3 regions of the Microbulbifer echini genome follow, and region 3 is predicted to be linked to each of the others. Evidence: predicted binding sites of a transcription regulator. Region 3 holds the regulator's gene; each other region holds the start of a gene.
The links. Region 3 encodes LexA, which represses DNA repair genes until DNA is damaged. Its sites were predicted from a motif close to ACTGTNTNTANANACAGT; they were not measured.

Region 1 (5,356 bases), on a different contig from region 3:
AAAAGCGGTGTGTTGGCTAGGTGGCAGAGTGGTCATGCAGCGGACTGCAACTCCGTGTACGCCGGTTCGATTCCGACCCTAGCCTCCATTTTCCTTTCCATTGCAGAATCCTGTGAGCTGCAATGGGAGTGAGGATGTAGGGCAAAGCAAAATTGCTAAAGCCCCACCTCGCAAGGGACCTGCCCGGGTGGTGGAATTGGTAGACACAGGAGACTTAAAATCTCCCGGCTTAACGGCCGTGCCGGTTCAAGTCCGGCCCCGGGCACCACACACCCCCTAAAAACCAGCAAGTGAGAATTCGCTTGTACAATACTGATACACTGGCTTTTAATCTCCCCCCAATTAAATTCTCGGCACTAAAAATTTTATTTCTTTAGTGGAGAGATTGACAATTTATTCCCAGCCCTATCGACGTTAGAAACTATACCGTGCAATGGTATCGTACCAATCCTTTGCAGCCCTCTCTACTATCAATGAGAGCCATTCCAATCCCGTATAGGGAATACTGGGCAGTTAGAGTTAGCCCGAGGATTTTGCAAATCCCTCTACCGCAGGGGGAAATGGGTTTCATAAAACACCCAAATACTGCATATAAATACAGAGCGCGAATGTAAAGTGTTGACTAACAAGTGAAATACTTAATTAACAAGCTTGTATTACTCATGCAACTAAAGAGTGGCGATAAGCTACTGTCTCACGATGTCCTTTCAGAAACTTCTGCCACTCCTCTGCGCTGCTGGATTGTGCATCAAGCCAAATTTCCACATAATCAGCATTAAGGAAAATCGGGCTGCGATCATGTCCAGCTGCCTCAACCTCCGGAGCTGGGTCATCCGTAATTAGGGCGCATGAAAAATAACCGACTTCATTACCCGGAGACATCCAGTAATCCCATAGGATTGGTGCCCACATCAAGCTCCTCCCCTGTGGCATGAACTGTATCTGGGTTTTCTTACCCTTCTGCTCAACCCACTCAAAAAAGTGCGTGAATGGCAAAATACCATGCCGATAACCAATCAGAGGTCGCCAAGTCTTTGCCTCCAGCACTCTATCCAAGCGAGCATTATAGAGGCTATAGCGGGTCGCTAAATCCACAGCTGACCGTTCAGGCCGAATCGAATAGCGCAGTGGACGCAGCCAATTCCGCTCACCGTCACTCACGACGCCCGGTGCAAAATATCGAGGGTAAACGCGCTCTCCAGCCCCAGGGAGACGGAATTGACTCGCGCGGGGCTGCCCCTTCAGGCCCAGGACATGCTGAATTTCAGTTTTACTAGAAGACGATTCCCACTTCTGATCTAGGCGTAATTGCTTCCATGCCGAAGCGTCAACACCGAATTTGATCGGAAGCAATGACAGCAACTTATTGTTAGGAACCGCAAAGGAGTAACACATACCAGTCCCCCAAGCAGCGTGAGTTAGACCACATTCAATTGAAACCCCAACAGCATTAATTCATCTATGGATTATCATAAAAGGCAAGAAGCTTCGTTTCGTTACATTTCAATACGCCCACAAGCATAGCCGTCAGGCATAATCTCATGGAGATTGTTTTGATGAAAAGTTTAGGACTGGCCACTCTTACCCTGATGATATCCCTAGTCGGATGCTCCTCAGAAAATTCAGGGGCCCCTAGCCCTGCCACAACTGTAGGCTCCGACAAGGATGAACACGGATGTATAGCTTCGGCTGGCTACCTTTGGTGTGCCAAAACGAAAGCGTGCGAGCGCCCATGGGAGTTGGCAGAGAAGATCGGCTTCACTAACACCCCGGATAATTTTGAAGAATATTGTGGCAATTAGAAAATAGCAGCGACGCGCGACGATGTTAAAGCCTGCCACCTCCTCCACTTTTCGTGAGCGATCGACAATCAATAAATCCTTGTCGAAGATGCCGAGCCCCATCATGGAATCCCCATTCGCCCGCGCCATAAAGGTTGCCGCCGGCTTGGAGATCAGGTGTTCATCCAGGCTGAGTGCCGCCTCCTTATGGTCATCGGCAGGAGAGGGAAAGCCACAGGCAATGCCGTGGCCGTAGAGTGGGGAAAGCTTCATTCTGGAAACCCTAAATACTGTATATTCATACAGTTTATTGCCAGAGAGCAGCAATCGGCAAGGGCAATGGATGACTATGAGGCCGGCACTACTCTCAGCAGCGGCCCCAACATTAGGCTAGGCCGCCTTCTCTGTCGGTAGGCTTCTACCTGCGGCCTTTGCCTCAACAGCAAAAATAACGCCCTGCAGGGTTTCCCCCACCTCCTCACCAATCAGCTGCAGCAAGGCAGTGCGCGCGTTCTGATTGGGACAGTTCGCCACCCATTCCAGGCCAGCACATAGGTTATTGACGTGGTGAAGTTGATGAACATGAGCGGTCAAGGGCATGGTCTACCTCCTTGTAGGAACTACAAATCCTAACCACCACAGGCACTGGCTCCGGTGGCTTATCTCCGCCAAGGCCCGCTAGTGAATTATCCGGGCTTTTGGCGACAAACACCGGAACACTACTAAAAATTTACAGTTTATGAACGGATATTCTGGATTATTTCTAATTTAGAAATGCAAAATGCGGTTTTATTTCGAAAATCGAAAATTTGTTATTACGGGAGTACCTAATACGGCTAGATGTTTGAGGCCGGGACACTGGGCGAACACCTACGCAACGCACGGAAATTGGAGGGGATGACGATCGCACAGTTGGCCAACCAGCTGGGGCTGGCGCCATCTCAAGTTTCGAAAATAGAAACAGGCAAGCAGAAGATAGCGGCGGAACTGCTGCCGGCTCGGTGTGAAGCGGTGGGGATTACTTTGGCCGAGAACCTGCACCACTTTGCGCAGATTCCCTTTCCGCCGTTAGTTTCCAGATAGTATGCAAAATTGCCGCAGGAGTTTCGCCAGCATATTCACCGGGTGATCGAGAGTAGTTACCAGCTATGGAAGAGCCTGCGTTAAAAGGAAGCCCTTCTGTTGTTTTTTCTTAAAATATCCAAAGTGCACTAGATATCCCTTAGCAATTTATCGACGATATTATGAATCATTTATTAGAGCTTTATGTTAATAGACCCCCTAGACTGCTGAACCTGGATAGATCAATATCCAGCGTTCTAGATAAGAATGAAGGGGATCAGGTTGTGATAGGAAGCAGAAAGACTAATAAAAAATTATACAGAGAGGGTGAGATATAATGAAATTTCTTAAATTTTGGATCATGATTATCTCGGTACTCATACTATTATTCTTACTCTATAAAAGTAATGCTTTCTTTTTTGATGAAATTCATGAGCAATTTACTATTGGTTCAACAATCCTGATCTCTGCTTTCATTATTGCCTTCTGGCCCGACCTCAAAGAGTGGTGGTCCCCTATAAGAAGTGACATTGAGAAAAAATCACTTTGGGATTCCGGATGGTACAAAAGCTCCATATTAATTCCGGTCAGTATATCTATTTTATTTATCATATGAATAACCCCTCAAATAGTAGATCGCACCTATGAACCATCTTTCACCGGTATTAATAATTTATTTGTAATATATAGATTACCGATAACACTCTTAGCCTTAACTTTACCTTTAGCTGCGTTTGCAGCTACTTACCACCGATCAAAACAGACAGCCAAGACATTACAGGAAAGTATTTTTACAAACTCACTCGGAAATTACCTAAAACACAGGGAGCAATTTTTTTCACTATAAATAGGCTTGAAGAAGAACTTGATATCACATTTACAGACTCAAACGGACTTTATAATGACCTATTTCCAAAGAACGGCCTATCAGAATCCAATGCAAAACCTTTCCTAAATATTAAATCTACAGGAAAGAATGATGAGAAATCCATACTTTATTTTCGCTTAAAAAAGCTTCAAGAAATCTTAGATAGTGTAAATGAAGCTAAATGTATTACAGAGGTGAAGAGATGCTTTTCGGACCTCACATCCCTGTCCATTCAACTCAAGTTTCACTCTAATAGCGGAGTAATGTTTGACAATCCGGACTTAAAACCTTCTCTCCCCAAGGGGATGTTCCCCCTGCCACGGCTAGCATACAAAAACAGGGGGGTAAGAGAACAATTTCAAAATGTAATACAGACATTAAGAATTTTGTGCAACTTCTGCATGGTAGATAGTGAAGATCTCGGAAATTTATCCTATGGAAAAGAATTTGAAGATAAAGCAAAAGAGCTCTTTAAATTCCTAGAACAAGAAGTGCTCCCATATGATGAGTCTAGAATTGTCGTCCCAGAAACTTAACATCTTTAGTTCCTAGATATAGTTGAATCTGAGAGTACTATCTCGACTAGAACTGCAGCCCATACCTATCAGCTACGATTTCAAACTGATGCACGAGCGGGCTGATAGGGCGGCAACCACTCATCAGGGCCTTTGTCGCCTTTGCTTTGATTGTGACCATCATCTACCAGCCAGAGGTTGGCCGGGTCTTCGGCGAAGGCGCGACGCTGCTCACGGGTCCAATTGGCACCACCGTGCTTATGGGCCCATGAAAGTGGAACAATATGTTCAACATCCAAGTCCGAAGCCTTTTGGAAAAACTGAACGGTGTAATCGTAACGTTTGAAATTGGGCATATGGATAATCTCGACATCAAGATCTCCATTTTAACAAAAAAGCTACATTTTAAGAATTTTTCTACAGCCTGAACGCCCAAACAGGAGTACAAAGCATCCGCCTGCCTTTGTTTGTATGGTTGGTTGGTTGGTTGGTTGGTTGGTTGGTTGGTTGGTTGGTTGGTTGGTTGGTTGGTTGGTTGGTTGGTTGGTTGGTATCATACTGATACTTATATCTTCTCCGGCAATTACAGGCGACGCCTGGAGGCACCCTGTATTGAACTGGCACAAGCGACCTCTCAAAAATCACTCTCATGCTCTAGAAGCCTGAGCATCGCCTCTAGGGCCATTTCGTACCCACTAAGACCGAAGCCTGTAAGCGTCCCGACCGAAACGTTAGAAAGGACACTGCGAATACCGCGCACTTCGACGTTGCTGATGTGCACTTCGATATAGGGCAAACCGACAGCCTTTACACAGTCCCGCAGTGCGTACCCCACGTAGGTGAAGCCGGCAGGATTCATTACCAACCCATCGGTCCCCGCTCGCGTCGCTTCATAAATTCGGTTGATCGCCTCCCCTTCTACGTTCGTGTAGAAGATATCCAAGTCATATCCGAGATGCTCCGAATGGGAGCGAAGATGCATATCGAGGTCGGCAGCCGAAGTAGTGCCGTAGATGTGTGGCTCACGTTTCCCCAAATAGCTGAGATTTGCTCCTTGTACCAAGAGAATCTTTGTCATCTAACTGCTCCGTACTGTCTCTGGCATAGCTCACGCAAGCGCCTAATACCGC
Region 2 (5,356 bases), on a different contig from region 3:
ATTTGCAGGGTAACGCCCGCAAGCAAAATGTTGCGCGGTTGAAATAGATTAAGCAGGCGGATATTGACCTGCACCATGCAGATCAAACCCAAAATGCAGGTGCCAAAAAATAAGGGAAAACGGTTGGCGCTGACGTTGAAGTAGTCCATAAACACGAAGGGTGCCGTGGTGATATAGATAAACATCGAGCCACTGACACAGGCCTGGGCGCCGAGGAACCCGAGGGCGCGGCGGTTGCGCAAAACCTGGCCGTAAGTGGAAACGAGAGTACCGAGAGGCATCAACTGGCGCCGTGCGCGAGTGAAGCGCGAGACGGTTTCCGGTAACAGTAAGCGCACCAGTACCAGCATGGCGATGGCGTACAACAGCAGGAAAACAAAAATACTCTGCCAGCCTCCCACTGCCAGCAGCAGCGAGCCGATTACCGGCGCAATCAGTGGAGCGATCAACATAATAGTGCTGATCATGGAAATAATTTTGGCGGCCTCACGGCCGCTGTGCAGGTCGCGCACGATGGCCGCGCAAATCACCGTGGCAAAGCCACCACCTACCGCCTGCAGGAAGCGCAGAATAATCAGGTGATCCACATGGTCGCTAAAGAGTATTAGTAGTGAGCTGACAATATAAATACACAGCCCAATTGTACCCACCAAGCGCCTTCCCCAGCGATCGGAGAGCGGCCCCCCGAAAAGTTGGCCCAGGGCAAAGCCCAATAAAAAACTGGACACCGAATACTGCACCCGCTCCACCTCAGTATCCAGTGCTGCGGCCATAGCGGGAATTGCCGGCAGGTAGCTGTCGATGGAGAAAGGCGTCAGAGAGACAAGGGCGGCAAGCCAAACCACCAGCCAGCGCGGTGCTTTCTGCTCAGCGGATAAAGCCGTGGTTGTCATGGAGTAGCTCTGGTGCGGCCTAGAGGAATTTAGCGGCTGTGGCTGTGTGCTGCCGGGTACTGGCCATGGTAGAGGTGCTGCGGCACATTATCCAGTACCGCAATCCCAGAAGCTTTTTTAATGCTTGTCTTCCCGCAATGTATACAGGCCCTGTTTCAGTTTTAGCAGGTGTTCCTGGAGTTCCGGCCCCTTGCGTTGAGCCACGCCGATAGCGAGTACATCGATCACTACCAGGTGGGCGATGCGGGAGGACAACGGGGTGTATATCTCGATATCCTCCTCCACATCGACTTCCAATGGGATACTGGCCTGCTGCGCCACCGGCGAACCGCTGGGGGCGAGGCCGACCACCAGGGCGCCCTGCTCTTTCGCCATACCCATGGAGCGCAACAAAGCCTTGGTGCGCCCGCTCTGGGAGATCGCCACCACCACATCGCCGGGCTCCATGGACATGGCTGACATATTCTGGATGTGATGGTCGGAGTGGGCCGCCGTGGCCAGTTGCAGGCGGAAGAATTTGTGTTGGGCATCGGCGGCAACGGCACCGGAGGCTCCGAAGCCGAAAAACTCCACGCGTTTGGAGGCCGCCATAGCGGTCACCACAGCTTCCAGGGCGCGGTCGTCGATACGGTCGCGCACCTTGAGCAGTGTATCGACGGTGGAGTCGAATACCTTGCGCTTGTACTCGGCGATGGTGTCGGTTTCGGTCACCGCGATCTGGCCAAAACTAGGGCTCGAGGCCAGCTGCTGCGCCAGATTCAACTTGAACTCCTGGAAGCCCGAGCAGCCAACGGCGCGGCAGAAACGCACCACTGTGGGTTCACTCACCTGGGCTTCAGTGGCCAGGTCGACAATTCTCATATGAATGATTTCGTCGGGATTGGCGAGAATATATTCCGCCACCTTGCGCTCAGATTTGCGCATGGATGACAGTTGTTCGCTGATTCTTTGCGTGACTTCCGCCGGTTTCACAGGACTTCCTTCTCTATGCCAGATGGCGCAGTTTAGCCGCTGCACACTCTGCTGGCGAGCGGCTTGGCGTTGTCAGATTGGGCAAAATCCTGTTTATTTACACAGGTCCTACGCTGCAGCTCTGGTACAATCTTCGCCCATGGACGTATCTCAGATTCTAGACCCCCTCAACGACGCCCAGCGCGAAGCGGTAGCCGCCGCGCCCGGCAATCAATTGGTTCTGGCCGGTGCCGGCTCGGGCAAGACCCGTGTACTGGTGCATCGCATCGCCTGGCTGATGCAGGTGGAGGGCGCCTCGCCCTACTCCATTATGGCAGTGACCTTTACCAACAAAGCGGCCCGCGAGATGCGCGCGCGTATCGAGGAGTTGCTGGGGGTGAACACCTTCGGCATGTGGGTGGGCACCTTCCACGGCCTCGCCCATCGCCTGCTCAAGGCCCACTGGCAAGAAGCCAAGTTGCCGCAGAACTTCCAGATTCTGGATTCCGACGATCAGCTGCGTTTGATCAAGCGCGTTCAGGCAGATCTGGGACTGGATGACAAAAAATGGTCGCCGCGGGAAACCCAGTGGTGGATCGGAGCGCAGAAAGACGAAGGACTGCGCCCCCAATATATCAATGCCGGCGCCGACCCCTGGCTACAGACCATGGTACGTATTTACTTCGCCTATGAAGAGGCCTGCCAGCGTGGCGGGCTGGTGGATTTTGGCGAGTTGCTGTTGCGCGCCCACGAGCTCTGGCTGAATAACGACAGTATTCTCGCCCACTATCGCCGGCGATTCCCCTTTATCCTGGTGGATGAATTCCAGGATACCAACACCATCCAATACGCCTGGTTGCGTCTGCTCGCCGGTGAGCAGTGCCATATCACCGCAGTGGGTGACGACGACCAGTCCATTTACGGCTGGCGCGGCGCCAAGATTGAGAATATCCAACACTTTTCCGCGGACCTGCGCCAAGTGCAGACGGTTCGCCTGGAGCAAAATTATCGCTCTACTTCCACCATATTGAAGGCTGCCAATGCGGTGATTGCCAATAACAGCGGCCGCCTGGGTAAGGAATTGTGGACTAAGGGGGAAGAGGGTGAGCCCATCGCCGTCTATGCGGCGTATAACGAACAGGATGAATCGCGCTTTATCGTCGAGCGAATCAATGACTGGGTGCGCGATGGCAATCGCCGTGACAGCATTGCTATCCTCTATCGCTCCAATGCCCAATCCCGGGTGCTTGAAGAGGGGCTTTTGCGCGAGCAGGTGCCCTACCGTATCTATGGTGGTCAACGTTTCTACGACCGCCTGGAAATTAAGAATGCCTTGTCTTACTTACGCTTGATTACCAACCGCGATGACGATACGGCGTTTGAGCGGGTGGTCAACACACCTACTCGCGGCATCGGAGCGCGCACGGTAGAAATGGTGCGCGCCTACGCCCGTGAGCAGGGATGCTCCCTGTGGCAGGCGGCCAAGTTGATGTTACAGCAACGGGTACTCGCTGCCCGCGCTGGCAATGCCCTGCAGGCCTTTCTAGATCTTGTGAATCAGTTGGCCGCAAATGCCGAAGACAAAGAGCTGGATGCCATCGCCGAGGACGTGATTGAGACCAGTGGCCTGTTGGAATTCCACGGCAAGGAGAAAGGTGAGAAGGGGCAGACCCGAGTGGAAAACCTCAAGGAACTGGTCAGTGCCTGTCGAGCTTTTACTGGCGTGGGTATGCCGGAGGGCGAGGAAGGTGAAGAGGAAATTCCTCTACTCAATCAGTTCCTCGACAGCGCTGCGCTCGATGCCGGCGAAGGCCAGGCGGATGAGTTTGAAGATGCCGTTCAACTCATGACCCTACACTCGGCGAAGGGCCTCGAGTTCCCTCTGGTGTTTATGGCTGGTGTGGAGGAAAACCTGTTCCCGCACAAGATGTCGGCGCAGGAGCCGGGCCGCATGGAGGAAGAGCGGCGCCTCTGCTACGTGGGCATCACCCGTGCTATGCGCAAGCTATATATTACCTACGCGGAAAACCGCCGCCTGTTTGGCAGTGAAACCTATAACAGCCCGTCTCGTTTTATTGCTGAGATTCCGGTGAATCTGGTGCATGAAGTGCGCCTCAAGACGGAGATTTCCCGACCGCTGTACCAGGCCGATTATGGCAAAGTGGGCAAGTTTTCTGATCCAGCTCCGGATTTTGATGACCTGCCGCCACTGTCTTTAGGTGGCCGTGTGGAGCATGCCAAATTCGGCGAGGGCACCGTGGTGCAGTTTGAGGGCAATGGTCCGCGCGCCCGGGTACAAGTGAACTTCGACGATGCCGGAAGTAAATGGTTGGTGGTGACTATGGCGAAGTTACAACCGCTGTAGATTTTGCCTTCTCCAATACACGAAATATATTTTAAACAAGTGAACTTACCGAGACTCCGGTTTTGCCGGAGTCTCGGAAACTATAAAAATAGTTAGCTGACATTCAGTGCGCTAAAACAATAAAAGATAATTAATAGCGATGAAAAAAATTAACTGGTATCCCGCCATTATTTTGGGGCTTCTCGCGCTGCTTGTAGTGACCTTCGCCGCGTTGGTAACCTCCCGTGCATCTCTTGGGCCCGCGCAACACTTTTCTGATAGCGGCGCTAGAGAGCTATTTGAGTGGAAACTGGTTACTACCTGGCCAAAAAATTTTCCCGGCCTCGGCCAGGCACCGGAGCGCTTTGCAAAAAATGTTGAGTTGATGTCGTCCGGTCGTCTCAAAATTAAAGTTTATGGTGCCGGTGAACTGGTGCCTGCTTTGGGTATTTTCGGAGCGGTGTCTGAAGGCGCTGCGCAGATGGGGCATGGCGCCGCCTACTATTGGAAAGGCAAGATTCCGGCCGCCCAATTTTTTACCGCGGTGCCTTTTGGTTTAAATGCCCAGGAAATGAACGGCTGGCTCCATCACGGTGGGGGACTGGAACTCTGGCAGGAAATTTATGAGCCTTTTAATTTAATACCCCTGGCCGGAGGCTCTACCGGGGTACAGATGGCTGGCTGGTTTAATAAACCGATTAACTCGGTTGAAGATCTACAGGGCTTAAAAATGCGTATTCCGGGGCTCGGTGGTGAAGTATTAAACCGGGCTGGCGGCACCGCGGTTACTATTCCCGGTGGAGAACTCTACACCGCCCTGCAGACCGGTGTCATTGATGCGACCGAGTGGGTTGGCCCATACAATGACCTTGCCTTCGGCTTCCATCAGGTTGCCGAGTACTACTATTATCCCGGCTGGCATGAGCCAGGCTCGATGATGGAATTTATTGTCAATAAAAAAGCCTTTGATCAATTGCCTGAAGACTTGCAGGTAATTGTGCGTGTGGCAGCCCGCGAAGCAAACCAGGATATGCTGGATGAGTATACCGCGCGCAATAACCGCGCCCTGCGTGAATTGGTGCAGGAACAGGGTGTAAAACTAAGGCGTCTGCCGGATGATGTGCTTTCTCATCTGAAGCAAATCAACACGCAGATCATGCAGGAAACC
Region 3 (5,356 bases):
CCGCGATGGAGCCTGGAAGGTTGAAGCCGGTAGTAAGACTTCTACGGCCAAGCGGAAACCAGCAGCCAAGAAAGTAGTGGCGAAAAAGTAAATGAGTAACCCCTACACTGGACTCGTCACTTCTGCTCTTCGCAAGAGTCAATTGCTCTCCACGAGCCACTATGATTCCCCTCTTCATCGCCTGGCGCTTGAAGAGGGGGCACTGCTGCAGTTATGGAAAGCCTACCGGGCTTTCCTGGCAGAGCTTTCCCAGCAGTTGCAGTTAGGTTTTGAGACGGAATCCCTGCAGGTTATCGACGATAGCCTGCAAAGCCAGGGTAGGGCCAGTAGCGAGGTGAGGGAATTACAGTTACTGCTCTCAGAGCCCGAGAGCTGGTTGAGTGCGATGCTGTGCGCATGGAAACAACTTCTGCAGCTTTCTCTGGCCGAAGAAGTACAAGGACAGGAAAATCTAATCCCCACCCACAATATTGCGGGCCCTAGGCCAGTTACTCTATCCCTTGAAGTGCTTCTTGAATGGCATGCCTCTTTGAGTGAACTGGTACGCAGGCAGCGTACTAACCTTGAAGAGTGCTGAGGTCACACAGCACACTTCCTCTATCTGTTTGCGTCCACTGAAACTTCTAAATTGCCTGTGGTACACTGGGCGCAAACTGATGTGCGGTGAAGGGAAAGCAAATGTCCTCCGAAACTTTTGAGATTATTGAGCTGGCCAATGGCGAGGTGGCATTGCGCCGTGCCGGCCACGAGGAGGACCCTCTGGTGAGCATTCAATTCTCGGCGGAGAGTCTACAGTTTCTGCGAAAGCATAAAGTGGCAGTCGCTCGGGCAATGCTAGAAGCCGGTATTGAAGCTGTGCAAAATCTAGAAGACCTGGAGCCGGGCTACTTCGAGGAGGAGGAATCGATGCCGGTGAATCATACGATTCACTGATCAGAGTATCGGTTAAAACTATTCAACAGCGGCTATAAGCCGCTGTTGTTGTTTTTGGGGGATAGTTTTGGTGTGAGTTCGCAGGCTTTAAGAGGGCACTTAAGGGGTTTGGCGAATAACGCCAACGGCCAGGCCTTCAATGATAAAGTTCTTATCCCGCATATCTACCTGGATGGTCTCAAAATCTTCATTTTCCGGTAGGAGTTGCACCGTTGCCTGATTGCCCTTGCGGCGGAAGCGTTTTACGGTCACCTCCTCGTCAATCCGTGCAACCACAATCTGCCCGTTCCTAACTTGCTCTGTTTTCTGCACGGCAAGGAGGTCGCCATCGAGAATGCCGGCATTGCGCATGCTCATGCCGTGCACTCGTAGTAAGTAGTCAGCCGGCGGGTGAAAAAAGCTGGAGGGTAGATCGCAATAATCTTCGATGTGCTCTGTCGCAAGGATGGGGTGACCTGCGGCGACACGTCCGATAATCGGCAGCCCCGACTGGTGATCTGGAATCCGAATACCCCGCGAAGCGCCGGCAACCATTTCAATGGCTCCTTTCCGCGCCAGTGCTTTAAGGTGTTCCTCAGCCGCATTTGGTGAACGGAAGCCCAGTTCTTGGGCAATCTCCGCGCGAGTAGGGGGATAACCCGTATCATCCAGGTAGGCTTTAATCAGCTCTAATACTTGAGTCTGTCGTGCGGTGAGATTGGTCATAGAATTACCTAGCGTTTCTGTATTTTTATACAGGTGCTGGGATTATATACAGATTTGGGGCTCGCGCAATCCTATCACCGGTTCCTGTATGAGCTGCTACAGTGTTTATGAAAACAAGGAATGAAAGAAAAAGTTGAAAGAGCTGACAGCGAGGGAAAGTGATAATGCTGGATGCCAAGGTGGCCGAAGCTTGGAGAGTTCTTCGTATACAGTCTGAATTAGTGGATGGCATTGAGCGTTTAATCGCATTTAGAGGGGCGGTAACGGTATTTGGCAGTGCGCGTTTCTCCGAGCAAAGCCAGGAATATCAACAAGGGGTTAAGCTGGGGAAACTGCTAGCTGCGGAGGGGATACCCGTAATTACTGGTGGCGGGCCAGGCCTGATGGAGGCGTGTAACCGAGGTGCTTTCGATCAACCTGGTGCTTCAATTGGTTTGAATATTGAACTGCCTTTTGAGCAGGTGGCCAATCCCTATCAAGATGTTAATTTACATTTTCGATATTTCTTTGTGCGCAAGTTTTTATTTGTGAAGCAGGCGCTGGGCTTTGTGGGGTTGCCAGGGGGCTTCGGTACACTGGATGAATTATTTGAGGCGCTCACATTAGTACAGACTAGAAAGGTGCAGCACTTTCCAATTGTTTTAGTTGGAAAACGGTATTGGAGTGGTCTGTATGACTGGCTTGTAGATACGGTGCTAGAGCGAAATTGTATTGATGAGAGAGACCTGCACTTGTTCCAGGTGGTCGACACAGTGGAAGAGGCCGCCGATTTAATTTTGCAGCACATGCGTGGTCCAGGCTAAGCCGTTGGCCTGGGTTTTCAAGGCGCTCAGAGTCTAACTCCGCACAGGAAAACACAGCTTATCGGTGTAGTGATATACATCCCTATTCGGCGGATCAAACAGTGAGTCGGGCGGTTCATCGTTTTGATTAATGACTTCTGGCGATCTCTCGCTATGACTTAACGCGTCGTTCCCTGCGCTCCCCCAAAGAAAGCCTCAGCGCCATTCGTACTAGTTTGCCTATGTTGGGAAAGCGGTGTGCTCAGGCTGGTGGCGTTAAGCGTTCAGGTTATTCCCTCTATTTTCAACATCTCAACCGATTGCTTCCAAGGTAAAGGGAGTCTGTTTGGTGTGATATGCCGCCAGACTGGCGGCGGAATATGCTACTCTGGCCAGAGTTAAACAGCTGTTTTAAATGGTGGTTTGATACCTATGAGCCAGACCGATACTGTTAGCCGCATCTTGGACGCGGCAGAGGTTCTGTTCGCTGAACGAGGTTTTACCGAGACATCCCTGAGAACAATCACAAGTACAGCCGGTGTCAATTTGGCGGCAGTAAACTACCATTTTGGCTCCAAAAAGGAGCTGATACAGGCGGTTTTTGAACGCTTCCTGACCCCCTTTACCGGCGCATTGGAGGCGGAGCTTGACCGGCGTATTGCCTCAGGTCAGCCCCTAAGGGTCGAGGGCTTGCTGGAGAGCCTATACCGAGTGGGTCTGGGCGGCCTGCGTGCGCGAGGCCTCGACCCCCAGCGCTTTATGCGGCTACTGGGGTTGGCTTATACACAGTTCCAGGGGCACTTACGCCGTTTTATTGTGTCTCGGTATGGCGAGAGCTATCGCCGTTTTGCCGGCCTACTGGCTGAAGCCTTGCCGGGTGTAGATCCGGTTACTTTCTATTGGCGGCTGTATTTTATGCTGGGCGCCACCATCTTTACCCTGTCGAGCTACGATGCCATAGAAGCTATCCTGAAAGAGGATTTTGGTGCTCAGAGCAGTTTGTCAGAAACTCTGGAGCGCTTGGTGCCCGCGGCTTCGGCAATGCTGAAGGTAGAGGTGGGTTGAGCCCCGTAGTGGGTGAATCATCGAGGAACTGTATATGTCTACATCACTTGGACCGGTGATGATTGATATCGAGGGACAGGAACTCACCAGTGGAGATTGTGAGCTTTTACGCAATCCTCTAGTAGGTGGATTGATTTTCTTTGCACGTAACTATCGAGATCGCGTCCAGCTGGAGGCGTTAATCGCTTCTATCCGTTCGCTTCGCCCCGATATTCTGCTGGCAGTTGATCAGGAGGGGGGCCGAGTGCAGCGGTTCCGAGAGGGGTTTACCCGATTGCCTTCCATGCAGAAGTTATCTGCCCTGGCGTCAGAGGCTCAATTACGCGATGTAGGCTGGTTGCTTGCGGCCGAGTTGCTGGCGGTGGGTGTTGATTTTAGTTTTGCCCCAGTTTTGGATGCCGATGACCGGCAGAGTCGGGTGATTGGGGACCGCAGTTTTTGTTCTGACCCCAAGCGCTTGACTGCCATTGTAAGGCCGTTTATTCAGGGGATGCGTGAGGCGGGCATGGCCACCACCGGTAAGCACTTTCCAGGGCATGGACACGTCCTTGAAGACAGTCATGTGGAGCTTCCACAGGATGAGCGGACCTTGGAGCAGGTGTTGGAGTCTGATGCCTTACCCTTTATCGATTGCATTGGAACCGGTGAACTGGATGCCGTGATGCCTGCCCATATACGCTTTGTCAATATCGACAGTCAGCCCGTGGGTTTCTCCAGGTATTGGTTGCTGGATATTTTGCGGGGACGGCTGGGTTTTAGTGGTGTTATCTTCAGTGACGATCTGTCGATGGAGGGTGCGGGAGTCGCCGGCGGCTATGGAGAAAGAATTCGTGCTGCGCTGGAAGCGGGCTGCGATATGGGGGTGATCTGTAACAATCGCACCGGTGCCTTGGAGTCTCTGGCCGCCCTACAGGATTTTACCCCGGCAGCGGAATCTAAAGAGCGCCTAAAAGCGATGCGCGGCCGACCTTTGATTACCTCCTGGCAGGAACTTGAAAAAAGTGAGCGCCGACGCAGAACCCGTGATTGGTTAGCTTCGATAATGCACTGATGCACTGATGCACTGATGCACTGATGCACTGATGCACTGATGCACTGATGCACTGAGATCGGTAGTAAATACTTGTAGCAGAGCTCGCTTCGAGATACCTCTGGGCGAGGCTGAATTGGTTGTTTGAGTAGGGGGATTTCGTGGAGTCCGTAGAGAGTGTGCTGTTGTCCTGGCTGGGTGAAAATCGGGTCTGGGTAGTCTCTGTTTTCTTGATTGTACTGGCCTCAGCTCTGGCGGCCTGGGCCTTTGGGCGTTTTGTTCAGAAGTTGGCTCTCAGAGCCGAGAAAACTGTCAACCCTTGGGATGATGCACTGGTTGGGGCGCTGTCCCCACCTGGGCAAGTGTTTCTTTGGCTTTTGGGGCTGACGGTTGCCGCACAGCGCGCGGGCCAGGCGACGGGGGCGGAAATTTTCGCACTGGCAGAGCCCGCTCGCGAGATTGGCCTTATCCTGGTGATGTCCTGGTTCGCCTGGCGCTTCTCCCACAGCGCTGAGCGCAATTTGTGCAATCCCCGCTATATCGGCAAACCGATGGATGCCACTACGGTGCGGGCGATCGGCAAGTTGGTGAGGGCTTCAATCGCTATCACCGCCGGCATCGTTATCATGCAGTTCCTGGGGTATAGCGTTAGTGGTGTGTTGGCCTTTGGTGGTATCGGTGGGCTGGCGGTAGGCTTTGCCGCTAAAGATTTACTGGCGAACTTCTTTGGTGGGTTGATGATTTACCTGGACCGGCCCTTTGCGGTTGGTGACTGGATTCGCTCTCCAGATAGGCAGATTGAGGGAACTGTCGAGGACATTGGCTGGCGCCTGACACGTAT

Region 1: ACCI51_RS14530 (LexA family protein) is a predicted target of LexA. The motif match lies at 2,071-2,088, and genes of this name have one in related genera.
Region 2: uvrD (DNA helicase II) is a predicted target of LexA. The motif match lies at 1,954-1,971, and genes of this name have one in related genera.

Annotation. Positions count from the first base shown of each region.
Region 1 is NZ_JBGMEL010000014.1:102,320-107,675, forward strand. Features, by position in the region: tRNA gene ACCI51_RS14515 (tRNA-Cys) at 15-88, shown strand; tRNA gene ACCI51_RS14520 (tRNA-Leu) at 182-268, shown strand; gene ACCI51_RS14525 (SOS response-associated peptidase family protein) at 661-1,395, opposite strand; gene ACCI51_RS14530 (LexA family protein) at 1,623-2,054, opposite strand; gene ACCI51_RS14535 (hypothetical protein) at 2,172-2,381, opposite strand; gene ACCI51_RS14540 (helix-turn-helix domain-containing protein) at 2,622-2,864, shown strand; gene ACCI51_RS14545 (hypothetical protein) at 3,975-4,247, shown strand; gene ACCI51_RS14550 (GmrSD restriction endonuclease domain-containing protein) at 4,328-4,582, opposite strand; gene ACCI51_RS14565 (type II 3-dehydroquinate dehydratase) at 4,861-5,304, opposite strand.
Region 2 is NZ_JBGMEL010000011.1:160,728-166,083, reverse strand. Features, by position in the region: gene ACCI51_RS12675 (multidrug effflux MFS transporter) at 1-893, opposite strand, end outside; gene hexR (transcriptional regulator HexR) at 1,011-1,865, opposite strand; gene uvrD (DNA helicase II) at 2,005-4,209, shown strand; gene ACCI51_RS12660 (TRAP transporter substrate-binding protein) at 4,349-5,356, shown strand, end outside.
Region 3 is NZ_JBGMEL010000019.1:57,796-63,151, forward strand. Features, by position in the region: gene topA (type I DNA topoisomerase) at 1-91, shown strand, start outside; gene ACCI51_RS16520 (DUF6586 family protein) at 92-577, shown strand; gene ACCI51_RS16525 (hypothetical protein) at 679-933, shown strand; gene lexA (transcriptional repressor LexA) at 1,033-1,638, opposite strand; gene ACCI51_RS16535 (LOG family protein) at 1,803-2,441, shown strand; gene ACCI51_RS16540 (TetR/AcrR family transcriptional regulator) at 2,853-3,485, shown strand; gene nagZ (beta-N-acetylhexosaminidase) at 3,520-4,536, shown strand; gene ACCI51_RS16550 (mechanosensitive ion channel family protein) at 4,677-5,356, shown strand, end outside.